Regions from separate parts of the Pseudarthrobacter sp. NPDC092202 genome, predicted to be linked through region 1. Evidence: riboswitches for the same ligand, from Rfam matches in the RefSeq annotation. Region 1 holds a riboswitch; the other holds the start of a gene.
What was found. A riboswitch is a leader RNA that binds a small molecule or an ion and turns the genes downstream of it on or off. The one in region 1 is predicted to bind S-adenosylmethionine.
Positions count from the first base shown of each region.

Region 2: it holds a riboswitch for S-adenosylmethionine, as region 1 does, so the genes downstream of both, ACIQF4_RS15500 (bifunctional o-acetylhomoserine/o-acetylserine sulfhydrylase) here and ACIQF4_RS10080 (DUF1737 domain-containing protein) in region 1, are expected to answer to the same signal.

Region 1 is NZ_JBIVRG010000005.1:39,666-43,845, reverse strand. It holds gene opgC (OpgC domain-containing protein) at 1-2,223, opposite strand, end outside; SAM riboswitch class IV at 2,527-2,640, shown strand; gene ACIQF4_RS10080 (DUF1737 domain-containing protein) at 2,654-2,932, shown strand; gene ACIQF4_RS10075 (rhodanese-like domain-containing protein) at 2,929-3,339, shown strand; gene ACIQF4_RS10070 (O-succinylhomoserine sulfhydrylase) at 3,340-4,180, shown strand, end outside.
Region 2 is NZ_JBIVRG010000010.1:161,981-166,160, forward strand. It holds gene ACIQF4_RS15495 (homoserine O-acetyltransferase) at 1-1,064, opposite strand, end outside; SAM riboswitch class IV at 1,078-1,193, opposite strand; gene ACIQF4_RS15500 (bifunctional o-acetylhomoserine/o-acetylserine sulfhydrylase) at 1,314-2,639, opposite strand; SAM riboswitch class IV at 2,682-2,797, opposite strand; gene ACIQF4_RS15505 (S8 family serine peptidase) at 3,046-4,180, shown strand, end outside.

The sequences.
Region 1 (4,180 bases):
CCAGCCCAGGGCGCGCTGCACCGGCTTCCAGTACGCGGTGAGGAAGGCATAGGCCGCCACCACCAGGACCAGGACGTTCAGCAGCCGGCCCGGAGCGAGGTAGGTGCGTCCGAAGAACAGGTCATACATGGCCCGGTACGCGGTGTCCGGGATGATCGCCAGGCGGACGTCAAACCCGTTGGCCAGGTACGGATTGCCCCATGACAGGAAGGCAAACGCGAAGGCCAGGGCGGTGCAGGCCGCAACCGCCCAGGGGTGCGCTGAAAGCCAGGCCACGATCCTCCGCCGGTGGAACCCGGCCGCCAGGCCGACGACGAACAGCACCTGCCACACCAGCAGGGGAAATGAATCCTCGAACTGCGACGGCAGGATCCGGAAGCGCGTCACCGTACCCGCCGCGTACACGGCCAGCGATGCCGCCAGCACCCACACGGCTTTACCGCGGTTGAGGGCCGCGAGGATCAGGGGGCTGGCCAGCAGCAGCACCACGTACAGGCCCATCACGTTGAACTGCCACGGCCCGAACTGGAGCAGCAGGATGGCGGGAAGAACCTGTGGCGGCACGGGGAACTGGAACAGCGTTTCCATGCCTGCATAGAGGTCGTAGCTGCGGCCGGCACCTTCGTGCCCTGCACCGCCCGTGCCCTGGTCCACGAAGGTCGTGAGCGCATCTGTCCGGAACACCGGCAGCAGCGACAAGAGGAAGACGCCCACCAGCACCACCAGCGCCGTCAGGTAGAGCTTTCCTGCCCGGCGCGAAGTAAGGTCCACCACCGTTCCAAAGTCGTCCTTCGCCCTGGGCCCATAGACCATGCCCACCACCAGCCCGGAGAACAGGACAAACAGCTCGGCGCCCGAAACAAAGCCCACCGCCTCCTGGGTCAGGAGCTGGAACAGCGACACCAGGCCCAGGTGGTTCACCACCACAAAGACGATGGCAAGGCCACGGAGCAGGTCCACGCGGGAGTCCCTGCTGGACGGGTCGCTGTAGCCCCAGGCCGTGACCGCACCGACTTTGGCGGGGAGTTGCCACAGTGCCACCAGGAGGATGAGGAGGGCCGCCCCCACGCTCCAGGCGGCCGCCCCGGACAGCGTGTTGGACCTGACGAACGATGCACCTGGGGCGACATCGGTAACCGGCCCCGTCACCACCGGGGATCCCTCAAGCCGGGTGCGGGCAGCCTCGGCAATCCCCGCGTTTCCGGTGAGGCGCCAGTCGATACTGGCCACACCCGTGTCCCGTGTACTGGTGCGTTCGTCCCAGACCACCGCGCCCGTCATCGCGAAACCGGCTGATCCGGCAACTTCCAGGACCTGGCCCCACCAGCTGTCCTTGATCTCCGCTTCCGCGGCACCTCCGGCGGACGGGCTGTAAAAGGCCGAAGTCTGCAGCATCAAGGGCTTGTCCCGCCCCGCCGCATACGTCCCGTAGAAGTTTTCCCCGCCGGAGGCCGTCAGCATCTCCTGCAGCTCACCGGCGCGGGGAACGGTGTTGACCGCGGTGCCCCCTGCAGTGTCATCGTGGTAGGCCGTCAAGCCCACCCAGTCCACGGCGTCGTCCCCGGGGTAGTAGGGTTCGTAGGCTTTGTCCGAGCCGTTCCAGGCGCCGTCGCCGTTGGTGTCCAACAGGGAGAACCCCTCGGTTCCGGGCGCGGGCGCGTTCCGGTTCCGTTCGAAGGGATAGTCCCTGCCCAAATACGGTTCCCACACCATGGCATAACCGCCGGCGGTCCCGGCCGCCCGGAAAGCCGCTGTCACCGCCTGGAATGACTGCCGGTAGGCGGCCGGCTGCTGGCCCCACTCCACCCAGCTGGCATTCATGTCCGGAGCGAAGCGGATGAGCAGCTGGCCTTTAGAGTCACCTTTTATCCGGCGCACTTCCCCGGCAAAAGCTGCAGCGGCGTCAGGGGTGACCTGGTCCAGCGGGACAACAGGCCTTACCGTGAGCATCGCATCGGCGCCCTGTCCGGCGGATTGTTCCAGGAAGCCCCGGATGTCGCTCTCTTCCGAGGCGCGGAAGGGGAAGGTGATGTCGTGTCCGAAGATCGCGGGGGATGCCCCGAGCCGCTCGGAGAAGCCCCCGGCGGTGTCCTCTCCCCATTCGAGGACTGCGCCCAGCAGCGGCTTGCCTTCCTCCGGGAGGTTTCGGGCCGCCTGCGCCGGCCCGGCGGGCACCACCACGGCCAGGACGGCCATCAGCGCGGCGGCGAGGACGGCAGCCATCCGGTGGAGGGGCCGCGGGCGGCCGCTCGGGGCGGGACGTGCGGGAGCGGATAGCGTGCTGATGAGACCCCCCAGGGACTTATTCCTCAAGTGACGGGGCGGCGCCCCTGGACAAACTTTATCCGGGCTGGCGCTGGTGGCAGGCACCTGGCACCTGCATGCCCAAGGTGGCGCCGCCGTCGTACGTTGAACGGACGTGGCGCATGCATCTTTGGTGCCGTGCCTCCGCACAGCATCCTTCAGTTACGCAACATGACGACGACGGCGGTGCGGCGGTGCGCGGCAAGTGTTACGTTTTTGGGGAGTAATGAGTACCGGCGCCAAGCCCTGACTGGCCGGTCGGCAACCCTCCTTCCACGGCGGGGTGCCTCAGGTGAATACTCGGCATATCGACCATTCGAGCTGCAAGCGTGAGAGAAGGAGATCCGTCGTGTCTGACGCACCTGCCCCTGAAGAAAAACTGTCCTACCGCCTCATCAGCGGCCCGGACAACCGTGAATTCTGCGAGCGGATCTCGAACGCCCTGGCGGAAGGCTATGTGCTGCACGGCAGCCCCGCCGCAACCTTCAACGGCACCAGCGTGATCGTGGCACAGGCCGTGGTCCTGCCGGCAGCCATCGCCTCGGCAGACGCCGCAGTGGCGGATGCCGTGGATGACCTCGAGTCCGCAGGCGACGACCTTGAGTTCGACGGCGAGGGCCACGCATGAGCTACGCAGGAGACCTGACGCCGCAGGAGGCCTGGGACAAGCTGGCACAAGGCGCCATCCTGGTGGACGTACGCACCGAGGGCGAATGGGCCCACATCGGGATCCCGGACACCAAGGCAACAGAGAACGATCCGCTGTTCATCCAGTGGACCTTCCCCGGGGGCATTCCAAACCCTGACTTCATCAACGACCTCAACCAGCAGGCGCCCGAAGACCGGGCAACTGAACTGGTGTTCCTGTGCCGCTCCGGCCAGCGGTCCATCGCGGCGGCCATAGCGGCCACCCAGGCCGGCTTCACCTCCTACAACGTGCTGGAGGGCTTTGAAGGCGACCCCGACCGCTTCGGCGAACGCACCGTCAACGGCTGGAAGAACCGCGGCCTGCCAACAAACCTGGGAAAGATCTAAGTGACCTTCAACGAAGACGCCGCCGGCTGGAGCCCCGATACCCAGGCCGTGCGCGGCGGCCTGGACCGCACCAACTTCCAGGAAACCAGTGAAGCCATTTTCCTGAATTCAGGGTTCGTGTACGAATCTGCCGCCGCCGCCGAGCGCGCCTTCACGGGCGAGGACGAGCGTTTTGTCTACTCCCGCTACGGCAACCCTTCCGTGGCAACGTTCCAGGAGCGGCTCCGCCTCCTGGAAGGAACAGAGGCGTGCTTTGCCACCGCGTCCGGAATGTCGGCCGTGTTCACCGCCCTGGGTGCCCTGCTCGGTGCCGGCGACCGTGTAGTGGCCGCCCGTTCGCTGTTCGGGTCCTGCTTCGTGATCCTGAACGAAATCCTGCCGCGGTGGGGCGTGGAGACGGTCTTCGTTGACGGACCGGACCTGGAGCAGTGGCGCGAGGCCCTGTCCCAGCCCACTACCGCCGTCTTCTTCGAATCGCCGTCCAATCCCATGCAGGAGATCGTGGACATCGCGGCGGTCAGCGAACTGGCTCACGCGGCCGGGGCGACCGTCGTCGTCGACAACGTTTTTGCCACTCCCCTGCTGCAGCGCTGCGGGCAGTTTGGCGCGGACGTCATTGTCTACTCCGGGACCAAGCACATCGACGGCCAGGGCCGGGTGCTCGGCGGGGCAATCCTGGGCACCAAGGAGTTCATCGAGGGCCCCGTGAAGCAGCTGATGCGGCACACCGGCCCGGCATTGTCCGCCTTCAACGCCTGGGTCCTCACCAAGGGCCTGGAAACCATGGCGCTGCGTGTTAACCATTCCTCGGCCACCGCGCTGCGGCTCGCGGAGTGGCTGG
Region 2 (4,180 bases), on a different contig from region 1:
AGGAAGCCGTCATGGCCTATCGGCGCTGTGATGAGGTGCACGTCCACTTCTCCGGGGAGGGCTGCGGCAAGTTCGCGGGACTGGGCCGGGAAGTAGAGGCGGTCCGAGTCCACGGCTGCCACGAAGAAACGCGCACCTGACCGCGCCAGGGTCTCGGGAAGCGGCCCCCTACCCCGGCAGATGTCGTGGCTCATCAGGGCCTCGGTGATGGCGATGTAGCTGTTGGCATCAAACCGCCGGACCAGCTTGTTCCCCTGGTGGTCCAGGTAGCTTTCCACCTGGTAGCGGCCTCGGTTGGCCAGGACCCCGCCCTGCAGGGGTGACTCCGGAGCCTGGGGTGCGCGGCCAAACCTGCCTTCCAGTTCCGCCGCGGAGCGGTAGGTGATGTGCGCAATCCGCCGGGCCAGGGCCAGGCCATCCTCGGGAAAGGGGCCGCGGTAGTAATCGCCCCCGTTGAAATTCGCATCCTGGCGGATCGCCAGGGTCTGTGCCTGGGCAAAGGCAATCTGCTCGGCTGTGCTGGCAGCGCCGATGGAGATCACTCCGCAGCGCTGCACCCGTTCGGGGAAGGTGATGGCCCACTCCAGGGCGCGGGCTCCGCCCATGGAACCGCCCAGCACCGCAAACCAGCTCTTGATTCCCAGCTTGTCGGCCAGCCGGGCCTCCGCCACAGTGCTGTCCCGCAGCGTGACCAGGGGAAACCGGGATCCCCAGGGAGTCCCGTCCGGTGCCGGCGAGGACGGCCCCGTGGACCCGTAGCAACCGCCCACAATGTTGATGGACACTACAAAAAAGCGGTCCGTGTCCACCGGTGCACCCGGCCCGGCCAGCTGCTCCCACCAGCCCGGTTCATCGGTATCGCCACGGGTCACGTGGGTACTGCCGGTCAGTGCGTGCTCGATCAGGACGGCATTGCTGGCGTCCGCGTTGAGGGTGCCCCAGGTTTCGTAGGCCAGCGTGACGTCCGGCAGGTAGCCGCCGGCTTCAAGTTCCAGTCCCCCAATGGAGGCATAGCGGACTATTCCGTGTCCGGAAACGGTGGTACGGGCGACGGTAACCGTCATGGCAAGACCTCTTCTTACGCGCTTGCCTGCCGTCGAATGACCGGCAGGCCAGGTCTTCACCCGGGGCACCCCACCGCGGAAGGAGGGTTGCCGGCCAGCAAGCCGGGGCTGTCACTGGCACTCATGACCTGGTTCGAGTGTACGAAACAGCACCCGCCTGCCGCCAAGAGTGTGACTGGTTGTGACGGTCCCGGGCCCGGCAGGCACGCCCGCCCGGCCCGGGACCCCGCCGTCGGCCCTTGCTCCTGCTCAGGCGCCCGTGGCCGCCTTGGCGGCACGGAAGCCCGCTTCCAGGTCGGCCAGGATGTCATCGATGTGTTCGATTCCCACAGACAACCGGACCAGGCCGGGCGTTACCCCGGCCACCGCCTGCTGCTCCGGGGAGAGCTGGCTGTGGGTGGTCGACGCGGGATGGATGACAAGGGAGCGGACGTCACCGATGTTGGCCACATGGGAGTGCAGTTCGAGCGCGTCCACGAAGCGCTTGCCGGCCTCCGCCCCGCCGGCGAGGTTGAAGGACACGATCGCGCCCGTGCCCTTGGGGCCATATTTGCGGCCCCTCTCGTACCAGGGGCTGGAGGGCAGCCCCGCGTAGGCGACCGATTCGACGTCGTCACGCGCTTCCAGCCACTGCGCCACGTCCAGGGCGTTGGCAACGTGACGCTCCACGCGCAGGCTCAACGTTTCCAGCCCCTGGGCAATGAGGAAGGCGTTGAACGGGGAGACGGCGGAACCAAGGTCCCGGAGCAGCTGGACGCGCGCTTTGAGGATGTAGGACAGGTTGGCGCCCAGGGCACCGTCCTTGCCGAGGTCGCGGGCGTACACCAGCCCGTTGTAGGTGGGGTCCGGGGTGTTGAAGCCCGGGAACTTCGCCGGGTCCTTGCCGAAGTCGAACTTCCCGGAGTCCACGATCACGCCGGCAATGGCGGAACCGTGGCCGCCCAGGTACTTGGTTGCCGAATGGATCACGATGTCCGCTCCCCATTCCAGCGGCCGGATCAGGTACGGGGTGGACAGGGTGTTGTCCACAATGAGGGGCACCCCGGCATCGTGGGCCACCTGGGAGATACCTTCTATGTCCAGGACGTCCTGGCGGGGGTTGGAGACCACTTCCCCGAAAAAGAGCTTGGTGTTGGGCTGCACGGCGTCGCGCCACTGCTCCAGGTTGTCCGGGTCCGCCACGAAGGTGACCGAAATGCCGAACTTCTTCAGGGTATGGGCAAAGAGATTGTAGGTTCCGCCGTAAAGGCTGGGGCTTGCGACGATATGGTCGCCGGCTTCCGCGATGTTCAGGACAGCGAAGGTTTCTGCGGCCTGGCCTGAGCTGAGCAGCAGTGCCCCGAGCCCGCCTTCAAGGCTGGCGATCCGCTGTTCCACGGCTTCCTGGGTGGGGTTGCCGATGCGGGTGTAGATAGGTGCCAGTTCAGCAAGGGCGAAACGGTTGGCGGCGCTCTCGGCGCTGGGGAACACGAAGGACGTGGTCTGGTAGATAGGGAGTGCACGGGCGCCCGTGGCACTGTCCGGCTCCTGGCCTGCGTGGATCTGGCGGGTTTCGAATGACCATCCGTTGGACATCTAAGGCTCCTTTGACTGGGCCCGGCATGCTCAAAGCACCGCGGGCCGCGCTTGCTGTCCGGCCTTTGCCGGACAGCCAGGTCCTCACCCGGGGCACCCCACCGCGGAAGGAGGGTTGCCGGCCAGCAAGCCGGGGCTTGGTGCTGGCGCTCATGACCTGAGCCCAGTGTAGGAACAGCATGTGCCCGCCGCCATGAGTGTGACCGGTTGTGACTTCCCCGCCCTCCTGCGGGACGCACCCCGCCGGACGCAGCGCTGGGAGGCACCGTATGTTGATCTCCCAAGGTTCCGCAGAAGATGCGCAGGATTGCGCGAAGTTTGGCCGTTTGCCACCGGTCCCCCGTTAGATTTGAGCCGGGAACCCGTCTCATCGCCTTTCAGCTTCCATACCAAAGGAACACTTCAGTTGCCCCAGTTCTCTCGCCTGGCACGTCGCACCGTCCTGCTCTCCGCCGTCGCCCTCTGCTCAGGCGCGGTGGCAGCCGGTCCCTGGCCGGCATCCGCAGCACACGCCGCTCCTTCTGCCGCTGCTGACGATGGCGGCCGCTACCTTGTGCAATTCGCTCCGGGCAAGGACGTCGCGGCCGAGGCGGCAGCCCTCCGCGCCCAGGGAATCGGCGTCAACAGAACATTTACGAAGGCGGTGAAGGGCGCGGCCATCGAGGCCAGCCCGGGGCAGGCTGCCGCCCTGCTGCGCTCAGGCCGGGCCGCAACAGTGGAGCCGGACCACGCTGTCACGGTCTCCGAGGTGCAGCGTAACGCGCCGTGGGGCCTCGACCGGATCGATCAACAGGCGCTGCCCCTCTCCGGCTCCTACACACCTGCCGCCTCCGGCCAGGGCGTCAGCGCCTACGTAGTGGATACCGGGATCCTCGCATCCCATGCCGATTTCGGCGGCCGGGTCAGCGCCGGATGGACAGCAAAGGCTGACGGCCTGGGATCAAGCGACTGCAACGGCCATGGCACGCACGTGGCAGGAGTCATCGGCGGCGCCGTCCATGGTGTGGCCAAATCCGCCACCCTCGTTCCGGTGCGGGCACTCGCATGCGATGGCTCCGGCCTCTATTCGGACATCATCGCGGGGCTGGACTGGATTGCAGATCATCACCGCCCTGGCACCCCCGCCGTAGTTAACCTGAGCATCGGCGGACCCACCAGCAGCGTGCTCGACGCAGCAGTCCAGGCCGTCATCACCAACGGCCTCCCGGCCATTGTCTCAGCGGGGAACAACGCCGTTGACGCCTGCACGGCTTCTCCAGCCCGCACGGCGTCGGCGATCACGGTCGCGGCAAGCGATTCTTCGGACCGCCAGGCCTCCTTCTCCAATTTTGGCAAATGCGTTGACCTCTACGCGCCGGGCGTCGGCGTCAGCTCCGCCTGGCATACTTCCGCAACGGCCACGGCGTCACTCAGCGGAACGTCCATGGCTACGCCGCATGTGGCTGGTGCTGCCGCTGTCCTCCTCTCAGGCAACCCCCTTTTGACCCCCAGCCAGGTGACCGACCGGCTGCTCTCGTCCGCGACGGGAGGAAAGGTTGCAG